Regions from separate parts of the Lysinibacillus sp. BSL11 genome, predicted to be linked through region 3. Evidence: riboswitches for the same ligand, from Rfam matches in the RefSeq annotation. Region 3 holds a riboswitch; each other region holds the start of a gene.
What was found. A riboswitch is a leader RNA that binds a small molecule or an ion and turns the genes downstream of it on or off. The one in region 3 is predicted to bind cobalamin.
Positions count from the first base shown of each region.

Region 1: it holds a riboswitch for cobalamin, as region 3 does, so the genes downstream of both, RCJ95_RS15900 (glutaredoxin family protein) here and RCJ95_RS06310 (ABC transporter substrate-binding protein) in region 3, are expected to answer to the same signal.
Region 2: it holds a riboswitch for cobalamin, as region 3 does, so the genes downstream of both, RCJ95_RS07650 (hypothetical protein) here and RCJ95_RS06310 (ABC transporter substrate-binding protein) in region 3, are expected to answer to the same signal.
Region 4: it holds a riboswitch for cobalamin, as region 3 does, so the genes downstream of both, RCJ95_RS19710 (FecCD family ABC transporter permease) here and RCJ95_RS06310 (ABC transporter substrate-binding protein) in region 3, are expected to answer to the same signal.

Region 1 is NZ_JAVGCX010000013.1:25,075-32,627, reverse strand. Features, by position in the region: gene RCJ95_RS15930 (DUF3888 domain-containing protein) at 1-89, opposite strand, end outside; gene RCJ95_RS15925 (hypothetical protein) at 180-584, shown strand; gene RCJ95_RS15920 (Lsa family ABC-F type ribosomal protection protein) at 632-2,113, opposite strand; gene RCJ95_RS15915 (DUF2089 domain-containing protein) at 2,804-3,169, shown strand; gene RCJ95_RS15910 (SHOCT-like domain-containing protein) at 3,183-3,569, shown strand; gene RCJ95_RS15905 (hypothetical protein) at 3,579-3,860, shown strand; cobalamin riboswitch at 4,217-4,394, shown strand; gene RCJ95_RS15900 (glutaredoxin family protein) at 4,512-4,736, shown strand; gene nrdI (class Ib ribonucleoside-diphosphate reductase assembly flavoprotein NrdI) at 4,733-5,092, shown strand; gene nrdE (class 1b ribonucleoside-diphosphate reductase subunit alpha) at 5,089-7,182, shown strand; gene nrdF (class 1b ribonucleoside-diphosphate reductase subunit beta) at 7,170-7,553, shown strand, end outside.
Region 2 is NZ_JAVGCX010000005.1:150,433-157,985, reverse strand. Features, by position in the region: gene RCJ95_RS07680 (low molecular weight protein-tyrosine-phosphatase) at 1-200, opposite strand, end outside; gene RCJ95_RS07675 (lysophospholipid acyltransferase family protein) at 261-863, opposite strand; gene RCJ95_RS07670 (putative RNA methyltransferase) at 943-1,776, opposite strand; gene RCJ95_RS07665 (MATE family efflux transporter) at 1,779-3,146, opposite strand; gene RCJ95_RS07660 (tyrosine-protein phosphatase) at 3,281-4,048, opposite strand; gene RCJ95_RS07655 (ABC transporter substrate-binding protein) at 4,194-5,144, opposite strand; gene RCJ95_RS07650 (hypothetical protein) at 5,128-5,685, opposite strand; cobalamin riboswitch at 5,844-6,041, opposite strand; gene RCJ95_RS07645 (glutathione peroxidase) at 6,160-6,705, opposite strand; gene RCJ95_RS07640 (hypothetical protein) at 6,787-7,341, opposite strand; gene ytvI (sporulation integral membrane protein YtvI) at 7,432-7,553, shown strand, end outside.
Region 3 is NZ_JAVGCX010000004.1:145,051-152,603, forward strand. Features, by position in the region: gene RCJ95_RS06300 (class I adenylate-forming enzyme family protein) at 1-685, shown strand, start outside; gene RCJ95_RS06305 (acyl-CoA dehydrogenase family protein) at 687-2,354, shown strand; cobalamin riboswitch at 2,412-2,594, shown strand; gene RCJ95_RS06310 (ABC transporter substrate-binding protein) at 2,731-3,699, shown strand; gene RCJ95_RS06315 (FecCD family ABC transporter permease) at 3,696-4,697, shown strand; gene RCJ95_RS06320 (adenosylcobinamide amidohydrolase) at 4,694-6,154, shown strand; gene RCJ95_RS06325 (cob(I)yrinic acid a,c-diamide adenosyltransferase) at 6,167-6,730, shown strand; gene RCJ95_RS06330 (heterodisulfide reductase-related iron-sulfur binding cluster) at 7,092-7,553, shown strand, end outside.
Region 4 is NZ_JAVGCX010000018.1:38,248-45,800, reverse strand. Features, by position in the region: gene RCJ95_RS19730 (ATP-binding protein) at 1-1,282, shown strand, start outside; gene RCJ95_RS19725 (response regulator transcription factor) at 1,260-1,961, shown strand; gene RCJ95_RS19720 (YdhK family protein) at 2,002-2,571, opposite strand; gene RCJ95_RS19715 (biotin transporter BioY) at 2,686-3,282, opposite strand; cobalamin riboswitch at 3,437-3,624, shown strand; gene RCJ95_RS19710 (FecCD family ABC transporter permease) at 3,771-4,817, shown strand; gene RCJ95_RS19705 (heme ABC transporter ATP-binding protein) at 4,823-5,614, shown strand; gene RCJ95_RS19700 (hypothetical protein) at 5,666-5,842, shown strand; gene RCJ95_RS19695 (DMT family transporter) at 5,896-6,210, opposite strand; gene RCJ95_RS19690 (DMT family transporter) at 6,210-6,563, opposite strand; gene RCJ95_RS19685 (TetR family transcriptional regulator) at 6,638-7,216, opposite strand; gene RCJ95_RS19680 (hypothetical protein) at 7,396-7,553, shown strand, end outside.

The sequences.
Region 1 (7,553 bases), on a different contig from region 3:
TCATCAGCTTGTTCACTTTGCGCATAAATCTTACATGGCACAATGAACATAGTGAAGATAGCCATTAAAACATAAGCAAATTTTTTCATGGAATAGTGACCTTTCTGCAGGATGATACTTTATAGAGTGCACCAATCACAGCAAATTATCGAGCATTTTTAAAGAAAGGGAGTTGAACAATGGGAAAAATAATACTGCCCTTTTTATGTATGCTTTTGTTATTTCCAACAGCTACTTGGGGGTCAGAACCTGAAGGCTTAAAATGTCCAAATCCAGATGTATTGATGAAAACAACGGAGAAAGACAAAGATGAGCTTAGTCAAGCATTAGCTGACATCATTCCAAAAGTATATGGCTCAAGCCCTGATTATCAGGAGTGGCAAACTGAGGTGATAAAGCCCATGCCCATATTAACTGGCATGGAGGAGAATTACTATAAAATGGCGGTGAACTTCTGTGGAGAAAATGTGGCTAATCACTCCTGGTTTGTTCGATTAAGGTTTCCAAGATTACTGCCAGCGCAAAGTGCATCACTAGGTGAGCTATATATCGTGAAAGAGACAAATACTAAATGGGTCCATTGATTTCAATATCATTAAAAAGGAAGAATCCATAAAATGGATTCTTCTCTTTACGACATCGCTACCGTTTTCGTTGCTACAGTTTGTTGGAATGCCTGATCATGCTCAACAATCACCATTGTGAGATGGGAGCTTTTTATAAGCTCTTCAATCTGCATGCGTGAATAGATATCAATATAATTGAGTGGTTCATCCCAAATATATAAATGAGCCTTCTCACACAAGCTTTTAGCAATCAGGAGCTTTTTCTTTTGCCCACCAGAATAATGAGAGATATCCTTCTCAAATTGAATACGCTCAAAATCCATCTTGCGCAGGATTGATTTAAATAACGTCTCATCAATACCATACTCTTCAATAAATTCCGATAACAATCCCCTTAAATGGGATGTATCCTGTTGAACATAGGAAATGACTAGACCTGAAGCTAACTTTATGGAGCCTGTATGTTGGATGGGCTTACCTAGAATAAGTTTTAACATACTACTTTTTCCGCTTCCATTTTTGCCATCTAAAACAACTCGATCCCCTTGTGCCACTTTGAAGCTAATAGGCTTATTCACGATATGGTTATCGTATTGAATGGATACATCTGTTACAGCAACCATTTCTTTAGATGAACATGCCAATGGCTCTACTTTCAATGACTCAGTTTTTTCCACATTTTTTAGCAGCTTTGATTTTTCCTCAATAGCTCTTTGTTGTCTGGATTCCAGATTCTTTGCTCGTTTCATCATCTTAGCTGCTTTATGCCCGACAAAGCCTTTGTCCAGCTTTGAACCTGAATTGGTTGTGCCATTTTTGGAGGCTTCCACTTGATTAGACCATCCTACCGAACGCTTTGAGGATTGTTTTAATCTGTCGATATCTTTTTGCAGTCGTTGATTGGTTACTTCTTCGTGCTCCTGCTGTCGATCAAAATTTAACTTCCAAGAAGAATAGTTTCCACTTTGAACGTCAATATTGGCTCTATTGATCGATAGAATATGGTCAACACAGCCATCTAAAAAGCTTCTGTCATGTGAAATTAAAATAAATCCTTTTTTCCTGCGAAGATAATCTGAAACCGTCTTTCGTGCATCCGTGTCTAGATGATTGGTTGGCTCATCAATTAATAAAAATTGACCCTCTGTCAAAAACAACGCAGCAAGCAGCACCTTTGTTTGCTCGCCATTGGATAATGTTTTAAAAGGACGATACATGACCTCTGCATCTACATGTAGGTAAGCTATTTCACGTAGACATTCCCAATCCTCTGCCTGAGGACAAATTTCCTCAAATATTTCGTGGGTATATTTATTTGGATCTGAAACAGGGTAGGGGAAATAAGTAAAGTCTACAGAAGAGATGATTTTTCCGCTATACTCATATTTTCCTAATAACAACTGAAAGAATGTTGTTTTACCTCGTCCGTTTCTACCGATAAATCCAAGTTTCCAATCCGTATCGATTTGAAAGTTGACATTCTCAAAAATATTGTCAAAGCTGCTTGGATAAGAAAAAGTTAAGTTTTGTACTTGTATCATGGACATGATAATTCCTCCTTTGTATTACAACAGTTTACTTTTCATACAAAGTCGGTCTATCCATCTATGTTTTATTTCTCCGTATAAGCAGATGGATATTAACGACTTATACGGAGTGTACATGCGTCACAATAGTTTCTGAATCGCTCATATTTTTCCTCTCCTTTATGGGTAAATGAAAGGTGCAAAATCAACTATGAAAGCAAGAAAAAAATCCCTCCACTTGTGCATTGGAAGGATTAGTCTTTCACTGAATAAATACGATTTGCCATTTGTGTCATGACAAATACAATGCAAACTGATTGTTAAAAATGGATAGACTAACCCTATATTTTGTGTTTGAAATCATTCAATTCAAATGAAAATATAGTTTAGTTCTTCATTGTCCATTCATCAGTCCTCTCATAATTGTCTTTTTATAGTAACAAATTTTTTTACAGAATACAATGTAACCTTATTTTCAATTCTAAACTGTCATTATCTAACTGATGCCGCTAGCTACAAGTAGAAATAGAAAAGACATACATAGAGTAAAGTTGAAATTGCTTAGGACAAGCAATACAGCAATGATTAATTAACATTTTTAATTTAATAATTAATTTTATTTATTTTATAATTAAAAAAATCAATTTTTATTATTTACATATTTAATTTCTTTGTTATATAATCAACTTAACTTAAAGGAAGGAGTTCACTATGGCTTATCAAGTAATCACAAATTGCCCTGTCTGTAGTAGAACATTAAAAATTACGAAGTTACAGTGTTCTCATTGTCACACGACCATTGAAAATGAATTTGAATTGTCGAAGCTAGCATCCTTATCACAGGATCAGCTTCATTTTGTGGAAGTATTTTTAACCTGCCGAGGAAACATTAAAGAGGTTGAAAAGGAACTGGGGGTTTCGTATCCAACAGTTCGAGGCAAGCTAAACGACATTATTTCATCCCTTGGCTATGCTCAAAAAAAGAAAAATGAAGTAGACGAGAAAAAAATTGTAAGCATGCTGGAAAATGGCGAAATCACAACAGATGAAGCGATAAAGCTCTTAAAAGACGAATAGGGAGGAACGGACCATGAAAGAGGAAATCACAAAAGTGTTAACCATGATTCAAGAGGGAAAAATTGATGCGGATAAAGGATCAGAGCTGATTCAAGTGCTACAACAGAAAGAAGAATCAGAGAACAAATTTGTGGAAAAAACAAAGTATTTAGAAAAAACATTAAAGGTTCGTGTTGTATCCACCGAAAATGATAATGTTACGGTAAACTTGCCGATTAAACTTGTCAAAGCCGTACTTATGGCAGGACACAGCATCGCTGCGAGTATTCCACAATCAGAAAAATACGTAAAAGATATCGACATCAATCTTCTTCTTGAAGCAATCGAAAATGAATTAGACGGACAAATTGTAGATATAAAATCAGCAAACGGGGATTCCGTTGCAGTCTTCATTGAGTAGAGGCGACGAATGATGCATGTAAAAGTGAAAGCAAAAGATGTTCGCTTTACAGTCCCAGTTCCCTATACCGTGCTAACCATTGTCCTCTCCATTTTAACTTCTAAATGGATTCAGCAACAAGCCAATAAGTGGACAAAGGCATACTTCGATCGAAAGAACATAGACTTTACCTTTCCGCTCATCGACAAAGAAATGCTAAAGCCGATTATCAAGGAACTACAAAATTATAAGGGACTCGTGCTAGTCGATGTCAAAGCTCAGGATGGGACTGAGGTTAAGATTAGACTATAATCCCAAAGATAGAATGGTTAGAGCATGTTATGATAAAAGCATGCTCTTTTTTAATGAGTGTCATTTGAAACGTGTAAGAGATGATAATTATTTCAGGATTTACATATAGAAGCTACTATTTTTCAATGGTACTTAAAATAGAACATTTCTTTCAGAATTCTAGATACATTTTGATAGATAAAGATGTTCATCGTTTAAAATAGATTTTTGATTTGGGTATAAATGATTAGTGGTAATCTACTTGGAACTACATAATTAAAAATACTGAATAATCCAAAAATAAAGAAGTTTAGAATCTTGATTTACTTTTCATTTGAAGGATGGTACACTTAAAACTATTGAACAACAACTATATATTGTGTTCGTTTTACAAAGGTACTACTACATGTAGTTTAAAAGGGAAGTTCGGTACAATTCCGACGCTGTCCCCGCAACTGTGAAGCTGACGATGATTGCAACCACTGTGCATTTGCATGGGAAGGGAATCAGAGAATGAAGCAAAGCCAGGAGACCTGCCTTTATAAAACAAATTTATCATTTCTTCGGGGATTAAGAGATGGGAACGTCAGTATTTTTGGTATGTTAACGTTTCCATTTAGCCTATCTCTCTAGAGGAGATAGGCTTTTTATTTTATGAAAAGAGGGATTTCTATGAAACTTTATACGAAAACAATTTGTCCAAAATGCCTATGGGTAAAATCTGAACTACAACGTGCAGGACTTGAAGCTGAAATCGTTAACATCGATCATGATGAACAGGCAAAACAAACGATTATTGACGCAGGTTTTTTAAGTGTGCCTGTTTTAGAGATGAATGAAACTTTTATAGGAGATGTTCAGGAAATTGTTTCTCAAATTGAGTTGATTGCTCTATGATCGTTTACGCGAGTCGTACAGGTAATGTCCGAAATGTTGTATCCAAATTAAAGGCAGAATGTATCGAGCTCTCGGAGGGATTGCGATTGAACAAGCCCTATCTTTTAATTACCTACACAGATGGTTTAGGTGACATTCCAGCAAAGGTACAACGTTTCTTAGAAAAAAACAGGGATTTTTGTAAAGGAGTAGTTGCCAGTGGCAATAGTAATTTCGGCCATCATGTATTTGGCGCTGCTGGTGAGAAAATCGCCGCTACCTATCATGTACCCTTAGTAAGGAAATTAGATTTACGAGGTAATCAAACGGATTACGAAGCAATACAAACGTTTTATGAAACGAGGGTAATGAGATGAAAACCTATTTAAAGCTTAATAATGACGTACTGAATCGTTATAGTACAACTGGATTACTTGAGTTAGAAAAGGACCGCGAAGCTACGCGCCGCTACTTTTTAGAGTATGTTAACGTACGTTTGCGTTATTTTATAGATATTGAGGAAAAAATCCGCTATTTAGTTGATGAGGGCTACTATGAGAAAGCATTTATCGATATGTACGAGATGGAATTTATTAAGAAGCTGTACAAGAAAGCCTATGATTATAATTTCCGCTTCCCATCCTTTATGAGCGCAAGCAAATTTTATGATAGCTATGCTATGAAAAGTCGTGACGGGGAAGAGATCTTAGAAAAGTATGAGGATCGTATTGTCATTATTGCTTTGTATTTGGCGCAAGGAAACACAACTCTAGCAGAACGCTCTGTCGAAGCAATGATGGAAGCCTACCAGCCAGCGACACCAACTGCTTTAAATAGTGGTAAGAAAGCACGTGGTGAATTAGTCAGCTGCTTTAAATTATCAATGGATGACTCCATGAACAGTATTGCTGAAAATATTGGCTATTGTTTAGAGCTATCACGCCTTGGTGGTGGAGTAGGGGTCAACTTAACAGATTTACGCCCTTTAGGTGATCCAATTAAAGAGATATTAAATCGTGCAAGTGGTGTCATCCCAGTAGCAAAACTGTTAGAAAATTCTTTCAGTTATTCGAATCAGCTAGGGCAACGAAATGGCTCAGGTGTTGTCTATCTAAATATTTTCCATGCAGACATAGAAAATTTCATATCATCAAAAAAACCAAATGCTGATGATAAAATTCGCCTCGCAACCCTTTCAACAGGGATTATTATACCTAGTATTTTCTTCGAACTGATGAAACGTGATAAGGATATCGTCTTGTTTAGCCCATACGATATTTTTAAAGAATACGGTAAACGTATGTCTGAGCTTTCCATTTCAGACATGTACTACGAGCTACTTGATAACCCAAAAATTCGTAAAATTAAACGTTTAAATGCACGGAAGCTTTATACAGAGGTGAAAAAAGCACAATTTGAATCAGGCTACCCGTTTGAAATCTTTGATGATAATGTCAATAAGGTACATCCTTTAAAAAATATTGGACGTGTCAAAATGTCCAATTTATGTACAGAAATCTTACAAGTACAAGAGACAAGTATCATTACGGACCAGGATCAACCAAATGACTATGGATTAGATGTATCGTGTAACTTAGGTTCCATCGATATCCATGCAGCAAGTAAAGTGAATGATTTCGGCGCATTAGTCGATACAGCCATGCACCTATTAACAAATGTATCGCAAATGACGCATATTAAAAATGTACCGTCTGTTGCAAAAGCCAATCAATTAATGCATTCTGTAGGGCTTGGCTGTATGAACCTCCATGGGCATCTGGTGACGGAGGGCATCCTGTACGGCTCTAAAGAGTCTATTGATTTCATGGATCACTTTATGGAAGCGATGAACTATTATTCACTGAAATCTTCGATGGAAATGGCAAAAGAAAAAGCTGCAACCTTCTATCGATTCGAGGACAGTGATTATGCATCTGGTAGCTATTTTGACCAATATATCAATAAAGCTGAGGAAGAATTGTCACCTGTTGTATTGAAGGCACTTGGCAATATTCCAATCATTACGAACAAGATGTGGGAAACGTTAAAGCAGGATGTGATGCAATATGGTCTATTCCATTCCTATCGTTTGGCTATTGCCCCAACTGGTAGTATTTCATATATTCGTAGCTGTACGGCTTCAATCGCACCATGTACAGAGCGCGTAGAGGTTCGTGATTACGCCGATAGTAGAACCATTTATCCAATGCCTCATTTAACAAATGACAACAGCCATTTATATGTCGAGGCATATGATGTGAATCCGTATGATTTAATTGATTTATATGCAGCTTCTCAAAAGCACGTTGACCAAGGTATTTCCATGACGCTTTATGTAACAGACAATTGGACAACCGAACAATTGGCTAAAGTATACATTTATGCGTGGATAAAGGGCATTAAGTCCGTTTACTATGTTCGTCAACGATTACAAAGCTTAGAGGAGTGTGTAGCATGTCAAATATAATTTATGAGGCAGTCAATTGGAATAAGGCAACAAGTGAGCTTGCCCAAATATTTTGGGACCAGCAATGGAAGCAAATTTGGTTTCCAGAAGAAATTGCGGTCAGTAAAGATATTAAACAATGGAAAAGCTTTGAGCATCAGGACACATATAAAAAAGTATTTGCAGGATTAACCTTACTGGATACTGTTCAAACAAATATTGGGATGAATCGTGTTGCCGCTTATACAGATGATTTACAGGAGAAGGCTGTTCTAACCGTTTTTGATGCATTCGAGGCGATACATGCCAAGTCCTATTCTTATATTTTCACAACGCTTTGTACAAACGAAGAAATCGACGAGCTATTTGAATGGGTCAAGAAAAATGAATTT
Region 2 (7,553 bases), on a different contig from region 3:
ATTGTAGAAATACCATATTCCCTAAGCTTATCCTGTGTACCTCTATGTGGAGGTTCACCAATATGCCATGAGCTGGTAGCAGCGGAATCCACTTCAATCTTATCTTCTAAATGCTCTTTCTTCACCAAGTCGCGCATGACCGCCTCAGCCATGGGTGAGCGACAGATATTACCTAAACATACGAAAAGTACTCGAATCATTTTATTTTCCTCCTACAACAAAGCACTCAAAATCAATTTGATTCTGAGTGCCATTTGCTTTTATTTTACGGGAATACGTTTTTGTAGTTCTTCTGTTAAAGCAACTAATTCATGCTCAAGGTGTTGAGTAAACTGCTCACGACCTTCTTTACCCTTGCCTGTTACATAAAATGGCTCACCATAAATTAAATAGCCTTTACCTCGCTTCATTACATCGCCCACATTACGTGCACCAACATAAGCAGCTGGAACAATTTGCGCCTTTGCCAACTGTGCAATGGTAATAGCCCCTTGTTTTAAATCTGTTCCTTCTGCACTACGTGTCCCAGAGGGGAAAATCCCTACAATTTTACCTTCCTTCAATAACTGCGAAGGAATTTTAATCACGCTTGGTCCAGGATTATCACGGTCTACCGGAAAAGCATTTAAATGCTTAACAAGCCAGCCAAGCCCTTTCATTTCAAATAATTGCTTCTTCGCCATAAAGTGAATTTCACGAGGGTACATGGCTACACCAAGGTTTAAAATATCAACATAGCCGGTATGTGTACAAGCTATAATAAACCCACCCTCTTTCGGCAAGTTTTCTTCTCCGTATACACGAGCCTTTGAACCCATTAATTTTAATATTACTTTGACAACATTTGCTGCTAGTTTATACACTGTTACATTCCTACCTTATTCAATAGTTATTCCCATTGTAATCGAAAAGACCAGTATACTGCAATTGCAGGTGACCAACTTAAACCTTCCCTACTAATAGATCCACATCAATCGTGATTTGATTTAGTTCAACGGCTGTTTGTTCTGCTTTATGCCACCCCATTGGTGTCATCTCTAATAGCGCGGGTACTAGCTCTTCTGAAAGCGGTAAAGTATAAGTTACGCGTTCTACGTTTACCTCACGAAAACTATCTTGAAAACGAGCTACAATTTGTTCATTAGAGTAAGTTTCCTTGTTTGAATCTGCATATAATTGAGCACGCAGTTCCCGCAAATAACCACTTTGCGGTACAACCTTCACAAGACAGCCATTCGGTGTAAGAAGTCGTTTAAACTCCTCATAATTTGCTGGCGATAATATATTTAAAATGGCATCGAAACTCGCTTGAGCAAATGGACTTTTAGCTAAATCCCCTACACACCAAATTTGTTGAGGATAATGACGTGCTGCAGCCAAAATGCCCTCCTTCGCTATGTCAATTCCAACGCCAATACCATGCTCCCTATCATTCATAATGCGAGCTAAATGTGAGCCCTCTCCACAACCAGTATCAAGCACTGTTTTTGCAGAGCTTATAAGCTCACCGATTCGAGCTTCTACAGCATCATAAATCCCACTATCAATAACAGCCTTGCGGGATTCAAAAAGGCTCTTACTATATTTAGAAGCGGCGCTATGTGTCAGCATATTGACATAGCCTTGTTTCGCAATATCAAAGGAATGGTTAGAAGCACAAACCAATCTCCCCTGCTCATAGACATGCATGGATCGCTGACAGATTGGACAAGCAAAAAGGGTGATATATTGATCCATTAATGCCGCCCCGATAGCACGTTTCGATAATGCGCCCATTTCTATGCCTCCTTCTTGTCGTTTGGTGATACAAGAGCATAGCGCTCCCATTTACGACTTTTCCATCTAAAGTATACGATAATTGCCCGCACCCATTCATCTGCTGAAATGGCTAGCCAAATTCCGACCAAGCCCCAATCCAATACAAAGACAAATAAATAGCCAAGCGGCAGGCTCATGCAAACCATTGATAGAAAACCAATTTTCACTGGGAATCTAGCATCCCCAGAAGCGCGTAAAGAGTTAATAACAACGATATTCATCGTGCGACCAGTCTCTAGTAAAATACTTAATGCTAACACGGATGCCCCAATCTTAATGACTTCTGGATTATCAGTAAAAACCTGCATAAGGGGCTTACGGAATAGCGTAACGACTGCAACCATAATAATCGTAAAAACAAATGCTGCACGGACACTTTTCCATAGCTGATGATACGCCTCATCTTTTTCTCCTGCACCTACATGACGACCAATAATAATGGCTGTTCCTGTACCAATGGCAATCGCAAATAAATACGTAAACATCGAAATATTCATAGCATATTGTCGTGCTGCTAGTGTTTCTGCTCCTAAGTAAGTCGCATAATATAAAAAGATGATTTGGCAAAATTGATAAAGCACCTGTTCAAACGCAGATGGTAAACCAATGTTTAGTATTTTCCTCACATATTCCTTTGAATACTCAAAATAATATTGTAACTTTACACGCACTTCCATTACCTGATACAGCAACCAGAAAAATACTAGGACGGCTAATCCGCGACTAATGACAGAGGAAATAGCCGCTCCTTTCACACCAAGCTCTGGGAAACCTAAATTCCCAAAAATAAGACCGTAGTTTAGCACAACATGTAAGACGTTCATGCCAAGCGAAACGTACATAGTTTGTTTTGTCCAACCATGTACACGAATAATTGCTGCGAGTGCATTAATAATAGCCTGTAGGAAAATAAAACTCCCAATGATGGCTAAGTAACTTTGTGCATAGTGGAGGACTTCTCCCTGCAAGTTCATCATTGTCATTAAATGTCTCGCAAAGAAGAAAAATAAAATACTCATTAAAAGCCCAACGACCAAATTCATCGTGACCGCTAACGCCGAGATCTTGGCCGCTTCAAAAAAGCGTCTGGAGCCTAAATATTGGGAAACAACAATAGATGCACCATTGCCCACTACTTCCAGAATCAAGATGGCAATATGGATATATTGATTGGCTGCACCTACTCCTGATACAGCATTATCTGATAAAGCACTGAGCATAAAAGTATCGGCTAGTCCCATCAACATAAATAGAAAAACTTCTAAGAAGATCGGCCATGTTAAATGGAATAGACTTAACTTATTTGTCTCTTTAATTGTGTCTGCCAATACTTTCACTTCTCCTATATTTTCTTAAAAATCTATTGTATCTTATCACAAATATTCAGACTGTAAAGAGATTTATAGGAATACAGCGCTTCCACATAAAAAATCCCTCCCACATCGTGTGAAAGGGCCATTTTTTAAATTAAGCAATAGGATTGTAATTGCTCTCGTTTTTCAATTGTTAGGCCAAATTCCTGCTCTAAAAACCCAGTCTTAGAACCATAGCGACGATCCATCGCATCCAATGCTGCTTGTAAATAGTCTTCACGGGCGGACATTAATGCATAAAATTGCTGTAGTTCTTGCTCATTATACTGATGCTGAATAGCCTGAGCCATTCTTTCTACCATTGGACGTAAATGTATATTAGTATCTAAATAGTCCTCCATGATGGTCTCCTCTGGTACATCTAAAGCTAGTAAAATAAGTGCTCCTCCAATACCCGTTCGGTCCTTACCAACTGCGCAATGATGTACAAGACCTAGATTATCAGGGTTTTGAATCGTTTGCATTAACTCTTTAAATGAAAGATTGTTAAAAGGCATTTGTGCATAAAAATCTCGAAACATCTCAGGGCTTACCACTTTATAGAAATCTCTACCACCAGCATTGGTAGGCATTTCAAAAGCATGATTACCCTTCGCTGGGATTTGTATATATTGAGCATATGAGAACACTGGGTTAGGATTATGATACGCCTCATTGTTATCGCGATAATCAAAAATGGTTTTAATCCCTAACGTTTCAAATAGCTCTTTATCCGCCAGTGTCATTTTTCCAAGAGCAGCTGAGCGGTAAAATAAACCGTTCTTTACCCTACGCCCATCTTTTGTCTTATATCCACCCATGTCTCGGAAATTATGGACTGCTTCAAATGGAATTACCTTTGTCTCTAATTGCTCCACTCACTACACCTCCTAAGATTATTAAGCATACTTACTTTTATTTTAAAGAACAAACTACATTAATTCCAATTTTCACGCTAGGTAATAATTTAAACCACATAAAAAATGCTAGCTGAATGGCTGACAGCTAGCATGGAAACATTTCTTATTTAAATAACTCTGGGTACACAGCCTTCGCTACTAATTCTACAGCTTCACCAATACGCGGACCAGGTCGATTAGAGATATCTGTATCGATGGACAATACCGCTTTGTTTTGAATAGCTGTCACAGTATTCCAACCATCTCGTCCAAGAATTTCTCCTATTGGATCTTCTGTATAGTTTACTGTTGTTAAAATAATATCTGGATTTTTAGCAATAACATCTTCCTCATTCACTTTTGCCCAGCTATTCAAGTCAGAAAAAACATTATTAACATTAGCTGCATCTAATATTTCTTGCTGGAAAGTGCTAGAGCCTGCTGTATATATGTCTGGCTTAGGGCTAACCTCTAAATAAACATTTTTCGGCGTTTTTACGTCCTTCACCTTCGTTTGTACTTCAGCAATTTTCGCTTTAATCTCTTCATTTAATTTATTTCCTTTATCAGCAACATCCATCACAGCAGCTATTTGTTCGATATCTCCATAAACATCATCGAAAGTAGTCGCAGATTGAATAACAAACACTTTAATTCCTGCGTCCTCAAGCGGCTTTAGTGCATCCTTATCACCGATTGTATAAGCAATAACAACATCTGGCTTTAACGCTATAATTCTTTCACTGTTAAAGTTCGTAGTATCAGAGACACGTTCAATTTTTTGTGCTTCCTCTGGGTAAGTATCGTACTCAGTTGCTCCTACAATTTTATCGCCAACACCTAAAGCAAACAAAATTTCAGTATTACTTGGTTGTAAAGATACAACTGTTTTTGGTACTTCATTAAACGCTATTTCCACTCCACGGTCATCTGTCACTTTATAGCTTGTTTTCTCTACGTGTTGTGTACCCTGCGAGGCATCTTTATTTTTTGTATCTTCAGCAGTGCCACAGCCTGCTAATACCAGTGCAAGTAAGAGCACTGATAGCCATTGGAAATTAAATACTTTCTTCATTGTTATTCTCCTTTTTCTTTTTCATTGGGTAGGATTTACTAATAAACGGTATTTCAGAAATTCCAGCTTGCTGATTCATAAAAACAGCCATGACAAAACATACATTAGCTAATAAACCAAGGTAATCGAAAAGAATAGCAGGAACCTCTCGTTCTTCTGATACTTTGTGTAAAGTTCGATATGATTTTTTTGCCTCACTGCGACAAAGATGTAAGGCTGCAGCGGCCTCTGTTCCTTGAGGTAAAACAAAACTTTGAATCTCTTCCTTCACATGGCGAACGTAAAAATCATAACGCTCACTTAACCAAGATAAATCCTCTTCAGTTACCGCTAATTTCCCACGAACTGAGCCATTCACATGATACGCCATAGGTAACATAAGTAATAAATCCTCAGCAACAACTTGAACATCCTCTTTTTTTACCGCAGCTAATGCAACTCCTAGATGTGTTGTAAGGCTATCTGTTCGAATTTCAAAATCAACCGTTGAAGCTTTCTCACGCATAAATGGATAACAAGAATAACGGGCATCTTTTTTCACTTGCTTCCCCCCTATTTTCTATAATGAAAAATTCTTACTTGAAAGGCATAAAAAAAGTCGCTCCTTTTGCAAAGGAACGACAAAAATACAAGATTGAGCCATCAAACTAGACAAAGCCTATGTATTTGCCGTATATCCTCCTAGCTTCCGAGAAGTTTTTATACGTTCAAATAAAGGTCGGTCTCCTGGCTTGTACAGTTCGTCACATAAAACGAATGTGTTATAAAGGACCTTCCCATCTTCTTTGAGACAGTGGTAAATCTTTATAATGGCTGTACTTACAGTTGCGGAAACAGCTCCGGTTTTTCACCGGATTCCCGATTATGCTTACTAGCACCTTTATCCTGCAAGAATATTTCATTTGTAAAGCAGTTTATCATATATGATTCAGAAAAAATAGCTGTACTCAATTTTAAAATATAGTAACACTAGAAGAGAAAATTCCAACAAATTTTTACATTATTAAGAAATTTACTATAGTAGTGTTTCAATTGCTTGTTCAATATCGAGCTGTGAATCTGTTGGTTCAAAGCGTGCGACGGTCTTACCATTAGCATCTACTAGAAATTTTGTAAAGTTCCAGCGAATGTTACGACCATCTAAAAAGCTTGGGGCAAGTTGAACAATTGCTTCTGCCAACATTTTCTCCTGCATACTTGCCTTCCCAAACTCTCGGTAATTCACTTCATGCTTTAAATAATTAAAGAGTGGATGTGTAGCCTCTCCATTTACCTGTACAAGCTCAAAAATCGGGAATGTGACCCCATAGTTTACCTTGCATAGATGCTTAGTTTCCTCTCCATCCTCAGGATTTTGATGGCCAAATTGATCACAAGGGAAGCCAAGAACTACAAAATTCTCTTTTCCATATTTATCATACATTTTCTGTAAGTCTTCAAATTGATATGTAAATCGGCATTGGTTTGCCGTGTTAACAATTAACATTGTTTTTCCACGATATGTTTCCATTGATAAAATTTCGCCATTAGGCTTCCGAACTAGATAATTATAAATGCTCATGCTATAATCCCCTTTTTTCATTCATTATAGTTGACTATTCTACCGTTCATCAAAGAATTTGCACAAAAAAACACCACCTCGCTACTTTGAACGGATGGCTGACTTATACTTCTTTTTATATTTAGCATCTTGTTCTTCATTAATTAAACGATGGGCAATATCTAATAATTTCGAGTCATTTGTTTGATCATATAGCTTTTTAAATGACATAATAATATCCTGACGAATAAGAGATGGCTGTTTTTCATCTATACATGTTTGAAATCTTTTAGCTAGATACGATACAACCAAATCTCTTTGTACTTGACCCGCCTGTCCAATTTTCCAAATGGCCTGTAATGCATGCCTTGCTGTAGCAGATTGTTCATCGTAAGTCACAGCCCAAATCTTTAAAAAATCCTCCAAGACCCTTTCTTCTGGATCACTTTTTGCAGCTAAAGCGCATAAAATTTGTGCAGCACGTGCACGAGAATAACCATTATTGTATGTAAGTGCTTTTATTAGCTGTTCCCAAACTGCATATGTCCAATCTACAGGTTCCTGCATAATTTTCATTAATTCCTCGTAAGATTCATATTGAATATCGCGATCATGCTCTGTTAGATTACTAAAAAGTTGCAAAATCTCTTTTTCCATAATTCATCCCTACCTTTATTGTTTCAGAACGTAATAAAATTTGATTTATGGTACACTTAACTTAATTTTTTTCGCAAAGAAGGTGAGTTTATGAATAAATTTAATGCTAGGAAATTGATTTTTCGGTTGATTGTGATAATATCCCTACTTCTAGCTGCCTATTTTGTTATCCCAGTGTCCATGCCTTTAATACTTGCTGGGATCAGTGCATT
Region 3 (7,553 bases):
GGTCTATGGTGGGGCACCGTTATCTCAAAGTGAGGTTCGATTCATTCAGCAGGCATTCCGCACAAATAACTTAACTTGTGTATATGGATTAACAGAGGCAGGTCCAAGTGGTTCATTATTATTTGGCAAGGAGCATGAAGCAAAGGCAGGAAGTATTGGTCAGCGGGCGCCACTTGGTACAGAATTGCGTATTGTGAATAACAGTGGAGAAGATGTAAATGTAGGCGAAGTGGGGGAAATTGTCTTGTTGGGTGAGGGTAACATGCTTGGCTACTATAAGGATGAAGTAGCAACTAATGAAGCCTTTATTGACGGTTGGTTAAAAACAGGAGATCTAGCTCGTAAGGACGAAGATGGTTTTATTTGGATTGTAGATCGTAAAAAGGATGTCATTATTTCGGGTGGTGTCAACATTTATCCGAAAGAAATTGAAGATTGTTTATTGAGCTTTGAAGGAATATTCGAGGTTGCGGTAATTGGTGTGCCACATCCGCAATGGGGCGAAACGGTAAAGGCGGTGTATTCTGCTAAACAAGACATCGATGAGGAAGCTTTGAAAGCTTATTTAGAGGAACATCTTGCAAAATTTAAAATACCACGTATTTTTGAAAAAGTGGAAGCGCTACCACGCAATGCATCAGGCAAAATATTAAAACAAAATTTGAAGGGACAAGAGGTGAGATAGCATGAAAGTATTACAAAAAGAAGCAATGCGTACTACGAACTTTTTTACGGAAGATGACACGCTTCAAAAAATAGTAGGAATGATGTTAGATAAAGAGTTTCTATCATATGCCCAACGAGAGTTAACAGATTTTGGTGAGCTATGTGCAGGTGATATTGATACGAGGGCAAAGCATACAGATCGACAGAGTGAACCTCGCCTTCAAAGATATGATGCCTATGGTGAAGAGATATCAGAGGTTTGGGTTAATGATGGCTATAAAAAAACGATTGAAGAGACATATAATACTGGGATTGTAGGTTATGTACACAAGCATATTCCGCAGCTAGGTCACAAGGGGAATTATGTTTATAGCTTTGCACAAGGTTATTTGCTATCACATGCAGAGCCAGGATTTTATTGTCCTGTAACATTGACGATGGCTACTGCCTATCTATTAGATCATTATGCAGATGAAGAGGTAAAGCAACGTTTTTTACCACATGTTTGTGCAACAGGTGACACAGATTTATATGAAGGTGCGACCTTTTTAACAGAACGTCAAGGAGGCTCTGACGTCGGTGCAAATGTGGTGGAGGCGAGAAAGGATGGCACTGCGTATCGTCTATATGGTGAAAAATACTTTGCATCCAATGCGGGCATGTGTGGTGTAGCGATGGTATTGGCACGAATAGAAGGGGCGCCAGCAGGTTCCAAAGGCTTAACGTTGTTTGCAGTTCCTTGGCGTAAAGAAGATGGTACAACAAATCATCTACGTATTCGTCGATTGAAAGATAAATTAGGCGTTCGGGCAGTTCCCTCTGGTGAGGTAGAATTTGATGGTGCACTTGCCTATGTTGTAGGGGAGCAAAATAAAGGGATTTATTATATGCTAGAAGCACTAAATCTCTCAAGAATTTGTAATGCAGTCGCTTCTATTGGTATTATGCGTCGTGGCTTCTTAGAGGCAAAACATTATGTAAGCAATCGACATGCATTTGGCAAGCCCTTAACACAATACCCTATGATTCAGGATACTTTAGGGAAATTTGCAGCTAAGTTGCACGTGGAAGTAGCGACAGTTTTTGATCTTATTCAATTATACGATAAAGTGACAAGTGGACAGGGAACACAGCAAGACCTTATTATGAATCGTTTATATATTGCCATTATGAAAAAGGAAACGGCAGAGCAAGCTGTTCACTATGCTAGTGAGGCAATTGAATTACACGGGGGTAATGGCTATATAGAAGACTTTGTAACGCCCCGCTTATTAAGAGACGCGCAAGTGTTGACGGTGTGGGAGGGGACGGCTAATATTTTGGCCTTAGAACTCATTCGTTTAGTGAATAAGTTTCATGCACATGAACTGTTTGTCTGTGAGATGGAGGAACGATTAGAGAAATTAGCTGAAAGCTCACTAGTACAAATCGTTAAAGAACAATTGGCGAATATTTCTATAAAACTGCAAATTTTTAGCGCTTTAGACGAGGCAACGAAAACTTTTGAAGCAAAAGGTATGGCTGAAAAAATGGCTCACCTTTATGAAAGTGTCATAGCGGTTGAGTGGGCACATAAATTTGGTGGAAAATATGAAAAACTAGCGGACGTTTATTTAGAACAGACATGGTCATTAAGAGAAATGGGTGCTCAAATGAAAACAGTCCAATACTTTTCTGAAATTGTATAATGGCCGGGGAGTCGTCTTGAATGGAGGCGACTTCTTTCATTTTCATGTATAATGAAATCAACTGAATATTATAAAGGTTCTTTACTTAAGTAAAGTGAAAAGGGAAATCGGTGTAATTCCGATGCGGTCCCGCCACTGTAAGTGTGAGTTTTTTCAAATGATGCCACTGAAGATTTCGGGAAGGCTTGAAAAATCGCAAGTAGCACTAGCCAGGAGACCTGCCTTTATAACGACATGACAACCTACGAGGATAGGGTGGTGGATTTTGTATCAGTTTTTTGGTGCGATTTTGCCCCCTCATCGTTCAAAGATGAGGGGTTTTATTTTGATGCAAAATAAAGCGAAATGTCGCATGGACCAACGAAGGAGGATTCACATGAAGAAATTTTGGAAAATAGGATTATCAGCATTTTTAGCAGTAGGCTTGCTAGCTGCTTGTGGGCAGGAAGCAAAAGATAACAAGTCATCTAACGAGCAGCAAACACAGCAAGAAACAGCACAGGTGGATGAAGCAACATTCCCAATGACGATAACAGATGCCCTTGGTAAGGACATTACACTTGAAGCACCTCCTGAGAAAATTGTTTCACTTATTCCGAGTAATACTGAAATCCTTTTTGGACTAGGTTTAAATGATGAAATAGTTGGTGTTACTGACAACGACGATTATCCGCCAGAGGCAGCTGAGAAGGATAAGGTTGGCGGTATGGAGTACGATATTGAAAAAATTATTGCCTTAAAACCAGATATCGTTTTTTCACACGAATCTAGCATGTCTCTTTCAGAAGAGGCTATTGCACAGCTTGAATCAGCAGGTTTGAAAGTTTTTGTAGTAAGAAATGCACAAGACTTTAATGAAACATATACAACAATTGAGCAACTTGGACGTGCTACAGGGAAATTACCAGAGGCAGAAAAAATTGTTGCTAATATGAAGGCGAAAGTAGAAGAAGTTTTGTCTAAAGTCAAGGATGTTGAACCCAAAAAAGTGTTAGTTGAAGCATCAGATGAGCCAGATATTTATACAGCTGGCAATGGTACGTTTATGAACGCGATGCTTGAAATGATCAATGCAGAGAATGTAGCTGTAGATGGCGATAATTGGTATAAAATTGATGCAGAACAAATTATCGCAAAAAATCCAGATGTCATCGTGGTGACATATCATTATGTACCAGATATTTTAACGAAAATACCAAAACGGGCGGGCTTTGATACGATTAATGCCGTAAAAAATAATGCGATTGTGCAGGTAGATGAAAGTACAACAAGTCGTCAAGGGCCACGTTTAGCAGAAGGTCTAGAAGAATTAGCAAAAGCAATCTATCCTGAGGTATTTAAGTGAAAAAAATAGCACTAGCCTATACACTAACATGTACGCTTCTTCTTATTAGCATCTGGTGTGGCGTAGCGATAGGCTCAGTTCATATTCCATTAGAAGTATTATGGAATAAGGCGGTTGATGAAACAGCCGCCAATATTTTTTGGAAAATTCGTTTGCCTCGCGTGTTATTAGCGGGACTAGTAGGCGCATCTCTAGCTATTGCTGGAGCAGCATTCCAAGGTTTATTAAAAAATCCATTAGCAGATCCATATACACTAGGGGTTTCATCAGGGGCATCTGTTGGTGCTGTTTTAACGATCTTTTTTAGTATTTCTATACCTGTTGTCGGTTTGTATGCGCTGCCAACCTTCAGTATGATTGGTGCTATCATCACGATGGTAGTTGTTATGAGCTTTGCTAGACTCGTAGACCGCTCATTGAAAATGGAAACGTTGATATTAACAGGTGTTATTTTTAGTTCATTTTTAGGTTCCCTTATTTCATTAATGATTGCCTTATCTGGTGAAGAATTACGTCAGGTAATAGGCTGGCTACTTGGTTCTGTTTCGATGCGTGGTTGGCCATATGTCCAAATGATCATTCCATTTGTGATTGTAGGTTCAATTATGCTATGGACACAAAGAAGAGAACTAAATGTTTTGTTGTATGGTGAAGAACGGGCAAAACATTTAGGTGTTAATGTGAAGCGCAGTAAATATTTGATATTAGCAGGTGGCTCCATGCTCACTGGAGCGGCTGTAGCGGTTTCTGGCACAATTGGCTTTGTAGGATTAGTGGTGCCGCATATGACAAGGATGATTTGGGGTTCTGATCATCGCCATTTATTACCATTATCTTTTTTCAATGGTGCAACATTACTCATTATTTGCGACCTAGTAGCACGAACAATCATTGTGCCAAGAGAGCTACCAATTGGTGTTATTACGGCATTTATTGGAGCTCCTGTTTTCTCCTATATTTTTTATAAGCAGCGAAGAAGTAAGGGGGTACGGGCATGATTATTGTTGAACAGCTATCAGGTGGCTATGAAGATGTACCAATCGTCAAGGACATTAGTTTTACTGTTGAAAAAGGAAAAATTCTTGGTATTCTAGGGCCGAATGGTAGCGGGAAATCTACATTATTAAAAGTAATGAGTGGTATTTTACCAGCTACTGCTGGAACCATTTCGATTGATGGACAAAATATTCTTTCTTATAATGCTCGTGCTTTGGCAAAAAAAATGGCTGTATTACCACAGCTTCATGCAAATGCTTTCTCAAACAGTGTGAGAGAGGCAGTTTCACTGGGGCGCTATCCGCATCAAACAGGCTTTTTCTCGAGTTGGTCTGAACAGGACGAACAGGCTGTACAACATGCTATGCTACAAACAGGTGTAAAGCGATATGAGCATACACCAATGGAATTTTTATCTGGTGGTGAACAACAAAGAGTATTTGTAGCACAAGCCTTAGCTCAAACTGCAGAAATACTATTACTGGATGAACCAACTAATCATTTAGATATTGCCCACCAACGTCAAATTTTAGATATGGTTCGGAAGGAAGCGATGGAGTGTGGTTTAACGGTTGTTATGGTACTACACGATATGAATTTAGCCTCTCTTTATTGTGATGAATTATTGCTGATGGAAAGCGGACGAATGAGAGCACTTGGTGCACCACATGAAGTATTAATTGCCTCCCAAATTGAAGAAGTTTATCAAGCACGGGTGACTACATATGCTCATCCTGAAATACCAAAACCTCAAATTACAATGATGCCCGCAGCTACAGACTACCAACAGCGAGCTATCATCAAAAAAGAGCATTTTATGATAACTGAACAATATATCCAACTTCAATCAGAGCTTCCTTTGAAGACCGTATCTTCGGCAGTTCATAACCCGGGTATAGGCTGGCATAATTGCTTATTAAATCGCTCAGTTCCTGGGGATTATGTCATCAGCGATGTGAAACGAGAAGTTAAAGAATTTTTAAAAAAGGAAAATTTTTCACCTACCAATACTGTTGTTATGCTAACCGCAGTACCAACAGCTCTAGTGGCCATCAATGAATTTTCAGCACCTTTTGGCAGTATAATCGTAGCTGTAACTGCTGGCGTAGGCAATGCAGTTGATGTATCTCGAGTCCATGAAAGACAAGATGATCCATATATTGGTACTATTAATACATGGGTTATCATTAATGGCTGTTTATCGGAAGAGGCATTTTTTCAGGCATTGATGACAGCAACTGAGGCAAAAACAAAGGCGTTGCAATCAGAAAATATTCGTGATGAACGGAGTGGAACTATTGCAACAGGTACTGCTACAGATAGTCTGTTAATTGCTGCAACTCAAAAAGGGGAAGAAATGCTGTATGGTGGCCCAATTACAGAAGTTGGTAAAATGATTGCAAAGGGTGTCTATGAAACAACAGTTCAGGCGATTAGGAATTACAAAAATCAATTTTAGGAGATGAGAGAAATGAAGCTTTACACGAAAACAGGCGATACGGGGAAAACAAGTCTTATTGGAGGACGGGTTGATAAAGATAGTTTACGTGTGGAAACATATGGGGCAATTGATGAATTAAATTCCTTTATTGGGAAGGCTGTAAGTGAATTAGATCAAGCGCTTTTTAAGGATATTTTAACAGACTTAGAGACAATTCAGCATGAGCTGTTCGATGCTGGTGGAGACCTTGCTAATGTGATGAAAGAACGTCATTATAAATTAACAGAGCAACCGATTGAAGTACTTGAAGCTCGTATAGATGCTTTATCAGACGAAGCACCACCTTTACAACGTTTTATTTTACCAGGAGGTGCACCAGCAGCGGCAACTTTACACATTGCACGCACGGTTGCACGTCGAGCAGAGCGTGAGATGGTGACCCTCATGAAAGAAGTTGAAGATGTACCAAAGGTTGTACAAAAATATTTAAATCGCTTATCGGATTATTTATTTGCAGCTGCACGTGTTGTAAATGCTCGCTTAAACGTTGCAGATGTTGAATATATCCGCAGTGGGAATGTTTTTAAAAAATAAAGTTTGATTTAGTAAATGTTTTTGTACAAAAAATGAATTGCCAGGTATTAAGCTACGGGGCGGTATAGATTTGTATGCATTTTTAGCAGATGTTCAAATGTCTACTGAATATGCGACATCCAACTAAGTACAAAAGGTAAGGAAAGTAAAAATTGCTACTTTGAAAAAATTCAGGGTGGCTTTTTTTCTTGTAAAATGTAAGAATATAAAATTATCAGAAATATTTCCGTTTTATGTTGACTGAATGCTCACTCATTTATTAGAATAGGAATATAATGATAAAGTGAAGTACATTTCTGTATGAACTAGCAAATTCGTCACAAAGAGAGAAAATTACGACAAACTAAAGGGGGGACCAACCATGAGTCCATTATTAATTGCTAACATTGTCTTAACAGTCGTGGTTGTGCTTTATGCAGTAGGATTGTTCTTCTACCTGTTGAAAACACGCTATAAGTATGTGCAATTGGGGAAAAAGGTTGAGTTTGATGAAAGTGTTAAAGAACGACTTCGTTATATTATGGTCAATGTATTTGGTCAAAATAAGCTATTAAAGGATCCAAAGAGTGGTTTAATACATGTTATGTTTTTCTATGGATTTTTGATGGTACAGTTAGGGGCCATTGATTTAATTTGGAAAGGACTAGCACCAGAGTCACATCTGCCACTAGGCATTTTCTATGGTGTCTTTACATTCTTCCAGGAACTAGTAGTTTTAATGATTTTAATCGCGGTAGTGTGGGCATTTTACCGCCGCTATGTTGAAAAGCTAGTGCGTCTAAAACGAGGATGGAAAAACGGCCTTGTATTAATTTTCATTGGG
Region 4 (7,553 bases), on a different contig from region 3:
GGAACTAGAGCGTTTACAAGCGAGAGGAAATTCACATCGTACTATATTAGAACAGAACTTCAATAATGAAACACTAGCACATGTCGTTCTTATGGAATCAGAAGCAAGTACAGATGTCGTGGTGACTGACCATTTCGGAACAATCCTTGCATCCTCACAACCACATCAAGAAATGAATGATCTGATTCGTGAGATAGAGGGGGAAATACCTTATGAAGGAAGGGTTTTACAAGACAATTGGCAAGAAGTTAAAGCTATTGCGACCATAAGCCCTATTCAAAATCAGCAAGGAACGATTGGCTATGTATTTATGTTTCAAAATACCGATTCCATCCATGCATTAATGAAGCGGCTCAATAAGCATTTTCTCATCGTGGGTATTGTATCTGGTCTTGTCAGTATTGCAGTCATTGTTGTTCTATCTCGCAAGTTGGCTAAACCACTTATTCAAATGAAAGAGGCTACATTGAAAATGAGTAAGGGTGATTTTACAGTCGCTCTTTCTACGAATGGAAAAGACGAGCTTGGGGATTTATCAAATGCTATCCAGCTTTTATCCAATGATTTAAATCATCTAAGGCAAGAGCGTAAGGAGTTTTTATCGAGTATTGCACATGAGCTTCGTACACCGCTAACTTTTATTAAAGGCTATACAGACATTCTTGCTAAACGGGATTTAACAGGGCAAGATCGTCAAAAGTATTTAGCTATTATAATAGAAGAAACAAATAGACTTTCTAGATTAATTAAAGATTTATTTGATTTAGCGAAAATGGATGAAAACTCATTTGTAATTGAAAAACATTGCTTACATTTAGAGCCGTTTTTCACAAGCATTGAAGAAAAATTAAGACCCGCTTTTCAAGATAAAAGTATCTATTTGGTTGTCCGTTGTGATAATGGCTTAACACTATGTGCCGATGAAGCAAGACTTGAGCAAATCCTGATTAATCTATTAAATAATGCATTAATCTATTGTGCGCCAGGAGATATGACTACAGTCACTGTAAAAAAAGACAGTGGAATTTTAAGCATCACCGTTGAAGACACAGGGAAAGGAATTCCAAAGAAGGATTTACCATATATTTTTGATCGGTTTTATCGAGTGGAAAAATCACGTAGTCGTGCTTTAGGTGGATCTGGACTTGGGCTTGCTATTGTCAAGGAGCTTGTACAAGCACATGGGGGAGAAATAAAGGTTAGAAGTGAAATCAATAAAGGGACTACTTTTGAATTATCATTTAAAGGAGTAGAAACGAATGAAAACGATTTTATGCATTGATGATGAACCAAGAATGTTAGATTTATTAACCCTTTATTTGGAACCACTATTTCTTTGTAGAGCAATGACTTCTATACAAGAGGCATTGGATTTTTTAGAAGAAGAACATGTGGATTTAGTTCTTTTGGATATTATGATGCCAGAGATGGATGGGTGGCAGGTTTGCCAGGAAATTAGGAAGTTTTGGGATGTTCCTATCATTATGCTTACTGCAAAAGGAGAACACGCTGATATTGTAAAAGGTTTAAACCTTGGTGCTGATGACTACATTTTAAAGCCTTTTGATGAGGAAGAGTTGTTAGCACGCATACATGCTGTATTAAGAAGAACGATATCTGTAGAAAAAGTGATTAACTTTGAAGGGCTTTGTCTAGATCGAGAGTCCTTTGAAGTATATTTTCAACATAAGGCAATTCCATTAACACCAAAGGAATTTGCCATGCTCGCCCTATTTTTAGATTATCAAAATAGAGCATTTTCTAGAGAACACCTTATACATGCTGTTTGGGGATATGATGTAACGATTGAAGATCGTACCATTGATTCACATGTACGTAATTTACGAGAAAAATTAAGAAAAAGTGGTTTTCCTGCGGATGATTACTTGCAAACCGTTTGGGGCATCGGCTATAAATGGCATAAGTCTGCAAATAGAAAGCGAATGGAACATAAAAGCTAGAAATAACCTCTACCAGAATTGAAGGTAGAGGTTATTTCTATTATTTTGGACTAAGCTCTTCTTCTGTTACCCATTTATGATTTGTTACAGCTCCACCACTTGTAGTGGAAGTATAATCGACCATGTATACAGTTGTTTGCACAGCCTCGTCAATAAGGACAGTCGCATTTTCCATACCTTCCATATGTGTTGCGTCCGTTTTTACTTCTGTTCCAGGAGCCAGTGGTGCTTCTTGTGGGTCAATTAATTCTTCATGAATCACCCACTTATGCTTTTCTATTCGCTTTCCACCAGATGTAGGCTCATAGGAAATAACATAGGCAGTTGTATTATAGGCACCTACTATTGTTGCTTCTGCCCCTTTCATACCTTCCATATGTCCATCTGTAATAATGGCTGTGCTCCCTACAGGAAATTTCGGGTTTTCAGCTTTTTTTAATGTTACTGGTACATCGCCAGAACTTGAATGGTTCATTGTAGAATGATCCATTTTTTCAGAAGTTTCATTAGAAGTGGACGCTGGTTCTGTTTGATCCTCTGTACAAGCCGATAAACTAATTAGAGCGACTACTGATAATAGTCCGACTGACCATCTTTTATTGAATTTCATATGATATCCTCCTCACTATGTGCTCCTAATGTAGCAAATAAATGTGCAGAAACGATGGATATGACCCTATGAAAAACATTTCTTTAGTCTGGCACAATTAGGTGGGGAGATATGCTATTGAATGGGCATGATCTTCAATGTTTTTTGTAATCTATGGGTGAAGATACCAGCAAAAATAGCTAAAATAATATCTTTTGGTAGTGGAGGAATCATCCAAAGCCAAGCGAGCTTATATGAAAAATTCTCTGGCGCACTTGCCCAAAGCTTATAGGCAAAAAACATCCAATTTGTTCCTATCAAATAATTTATAGCCGTTGCTACCAAAGCAGCTACGATAAAACTTTTCTTTGTCCCGCTTCGTTCCACGATCAACCCTGCAACAAATGCCGCTAATATAAATGTAATAATAAACCCAAAGGTAGGGCTTAAAATTTGGCCAATTCCACCACCGAAACGAGCAAAGACAGGAGCTCCCGCCAATCCTACGCACATATAAATTGTACAGGCGAGCGCACCTTTTCTACTACCAAGAATAAGCCCTGCTAAAGTTGCAAAGAAGGTTTGAAGCGTAATGGGTACACCACCAACTACCATAAAGGGTGCAAAGGAAGTGATATTAGCACCCACCATCATTAGCGTTGAAAACAATCCAATGTAGGTAATGTCAATAGTTCTTAACTTATGGTGACTATGTTGTGTAACAGTTGCCATGAATTTCACCTCGTTTTATAAGTTATTACTGCTAGTGTAAAAAACGAATGCTATTGTGTCAACCTTATTATTATTAATAGTTAACTCAAATATTGGGTTAAATAGAAGTAGACTATCTATCTATAAAAATGTATGATAGAACCGTCACAATTTTATAACTTCAAATACTATTGGTGTGACATTTTTGAATGTCACTTAAAAGGGAAGTCGGTGGAAGTCCGACGCTGTCCCGCAACTGTAACGAGGAATCCTATAATATGATTTGCCACTGTTTAAGAATGGGAAGGCAATTATAGGATAGTGAATCGAAGCCAGGAGACCTGCCATTTAGTAATACCTGTAATGCCCACGAGGATGCAAGCAATTACGGACAATAGCTGGATATTTTTCTGACTTTGTTTAATCTAGGGTATTTCTATGCGCATTTTCGCATGGGATACCTTTTTTTATTGCTTCATTCATCAATATTCAGTAGGAGTTTAAAACAGATGAATAAAAAATTTATGTTATTTTCCTTCGTACTTTTCATGGTATTAATTGTTTCAATGACCTTTGCTGTAATGGTTGGCTCAGTTTCAGTTACACCGTTATATGTATGGAAAGTTATTCTTTCTAAAATTCCTTTTATACAAACTTCGATCGAGCAAGATTGGAGTCGCTCTCAGGAAATCATCATCTGGCAAATAAGAGCACCTCGTGTTTTGCTAGCTGCTATAGTAGGAGCGGGGTTAGCCATTGCAGGGGCAGCCATTCAGGCACTTGTACGTAATTCTATTGCAGACCCGTATATTCTAGGGATTTCTTCAGGGGCAGCTGTAGGAGCTACTTCTGTGATTATTTTAGGAGCCTTTTCATTTTTAGGTATTTACGCTCTTTCAGTATCCGCATTCCTTGGTTCATTACTTGCCATTACACTTGTTTTTTTCTTATCACGTGTTGGGGGACGTGTCTCTATTTTCCGCTTGCTATTGGCAGGCATGGCTGTGTCCTTTATCTTAACGGCTATCTCTAACTTTATTTTAATGATGTCAAAGCAAGAAGGGGCCTTAAAGGCTGTTATGTTTTGGATGCTAGGTAGTTTAGCTGGAGCCAAATGGAATAGTATTGTGATTCCAGCCTTCGTATTCTTGGTTGTATTTGGGCTACTATGGCTACACTATCGCAATTTAAATTTATTATTACTAGGAGAAGAGGCGGCAGTGACATTAGGCGTTAATCTTCAGCAATTCCGTATTCAGTTAATACTATTAGTATCTCTATTAACTGGTGTGCTTGTCGCAGTTAGTGGTTCTATAGGATTTGTGGGATTGATTATTCCCCATATTGTGCGTTTAATTGTGGGCTCAAACTATAAATACGTCATACCTATTAGTGCTTTAATAGGTGGAATATTCTTAGTGTGGGCAGATGCCTTTGCTCGAATCATTATTGCTCCTCAGGAAATGCCAATTGGTATTATTACAGCTTTTTGTGGGGGACCATTTTTCATTTGGCTTCTCCGTCGTAACAACTATTCTTTCGGTGAAGGAGATTAACGTCCATGACATTAGAAGCGAAACAAGTATCATTCTCCATTTACGATCAGCGTATACTACATGATGTAAGCATTCAAATAAAAGAAAAGCAATTTGTTGGATTAATTGGTCCTAATGGGAGCGGAAAATCAACATTGTTAAAAAATATGTATCGTCTCCTAAAACCTGAAAGCGGAACGGTAGTATTAAATGAGCAAGATATATTAAAGCAATCAAGTAAATCAATTGCGAAAAATTTGGCTGTTGTAAGCCAAGAGACACCCGTATTATTTGATTTCACTGTGCATGATTTAGTCAGTATGGGAAGAACACCACATAAAAAGCTGTTAGAGCTTGATCAAGAGAAAGATTTTCAAATTGTTAAAGAGGCTCTTAGGCAAACGGGCATATCACATTTAGAGAAACGAAGCTTTAGTTCGCTTTCTGGTGGCGAGAAAAAGCGTGTCATGGTTGCAAGGGCACTCGCTCAACAAGCACAGGTATTAATATTGGATGAGCCGACGAATCATTTAGATATTCATCATCAACTTCAACTTATGGATTTAATTCAGACCTTGCATTTAACCGTAGTAGCAGCTTTACATGATTTGAATATCGCTGCTATGTATTGCGATCAAATTTACGTTTTACAGCAAGGGCGAATAGTTTGCCATGGTACACCAGAGGAAGTACTTACCCCAACAGTGCTACAAGATGTATTCGGTGTTTTTGCGGATATTCAAATACATCCACTGACAGGGAAGCCGTATCTTACATATGTTCCTGAACAGTTCACGAAGAGGTTTAGCCAAATATAGAAAGCGAGATCTTCTATTAGATACATAAAACATCCTTTAAGGAGTGACTGTATGCAAATAGCCTTTACGAAAATGCATGGTATTGGCAACAGCGATATCTATCTTGATCTTTTCCAACATGATTACAAGGAAGATATCTTTTGTGAATTGGCTCAAAAAATGGCCAATGTCCATACTGGTATTGGCTCGGATGGATTGATTATTATCCAACCATGCCGTATTAAATAAAATGAATACAGGACGCTTCCGATTTAAGAGTGGCGTCCTGTATTGTAGAGCCATTAAGATACTGCTTTTAAGCCTGCTACACCTATGATAATTGCTATGATACTGATAATACGTGATAGATTTTTAGATTCACCAAAGAAAATGATATTTACGAGTACAGCTCCAACAGTACCAATTCCTACCCAAACAACATAGGCAATACTTAACTGCAAATAGTTGAAGGATGCATATAAAAGGGCAAAGGACACACCAAAACCACCAATATATAAAATTAAGTTTCGTAATGTTTTCTGCTGACTATAGAAGCGTAAGCCAATCACACCTATAATTTCAGACAAAGCAGCTAAGATAATAAGTACCCAACCCATTATACATTCTCTCCTTTCGTTTGCACCTGCACTTTAGAGGAATTATCCGCTAATTTTAGACCAATCACACCTAATATTAAAATAATCATGAACAGTCCTTTAATGGCATTAAATTCTCCTTCGAAAATGAAAATATCCATTAATGTAGTACCGATTGCACCTGCTCCGGCGAAAATAGCGTAGACTGTACCAGTAGGTAAGCTCTCGCAAGCCTCCGATAAGAAATGAAAATCTATAGCAATGATTGTCACAATAATTATCCAATGCCACCATGAGCTTGCTACGTTAAAGCCAAATACCCAAAGCAATTCAAATAAACTTGTTAAAACGACGTACATCCATTCTTTTTTCATAAGTAAAATCCTTTCTATTAGGTAATGCAATGACTGACGTTCAGTCATTTTTGAAGTAAAAAAGAACGTCACTTTTATGGGTGACGTAGGCCAAGTGCGTGAGATAGGAAGTCTATAAGCTCAAGCTTGAGCAATTTCATTGTTTCATCCTTGCTATCGTCAAATAAATAAATTTGTTCAGCAGCAGATTCAATTAGACCAATCATCAGTTTAGCAGAACGTGTTGGGTCAATTGAATCACGTATCATTCCCTGTTGCTTGCCAGATAATAAGAAATGGCTCATCCATTCATAATAGGGTGCATATATATTTTCCCATTCTTTTAAATGCTCAGTTTGCGCAATACCTGCATAAATAAGTGCAACAATATCTCCATAATCTTTCGTGATTAAGAAAACCATTTCCACAACCTCTTCAAGTTGCTGTTCAAAGGGCTTATGACTTGAAATACCTTCATCTAAGGTAGCAATAATTCTTTCTACCATATTTTTTGCAATAGCTGGCATCACAGAAAGGCGTGATGGGAAATAAAGATAAAATGTTCCTTGAGCGATCCCAGCAGCTTTAACGATATCTGAAACCTTTGTTTTTTCTATTCCTTTTTCTCGAAAAACCTCAATGGCAGCTTGAATAATTTTTTCTTCTTTTGACATGCAATCCCTCACTTTTGCCTTACTTAATTATTATGTTATAGAATAAGAAAAATAATGTCAATAAAAATGACTGATAATCAGTCATTTTTTTATCCGTGTTCGTTTGTAATTCCACAATTATGCGAAGAAGTATATTTTCTATATTTCGGGGAATTGTATAATTGAAAGGATTGATGGCCATGACAGAAATTAAGTTTGCACAATTAGACCCGCAGCAACTAGAAAAAATCAATGAGCTTGAAGAAAAGATTGGTGTAACATTAGTTGCCTATGATGCTTCCTCCACACCATCACACGGTTCTGGCGCTTTTGAGTCAAATAATAGCACTACTACAAA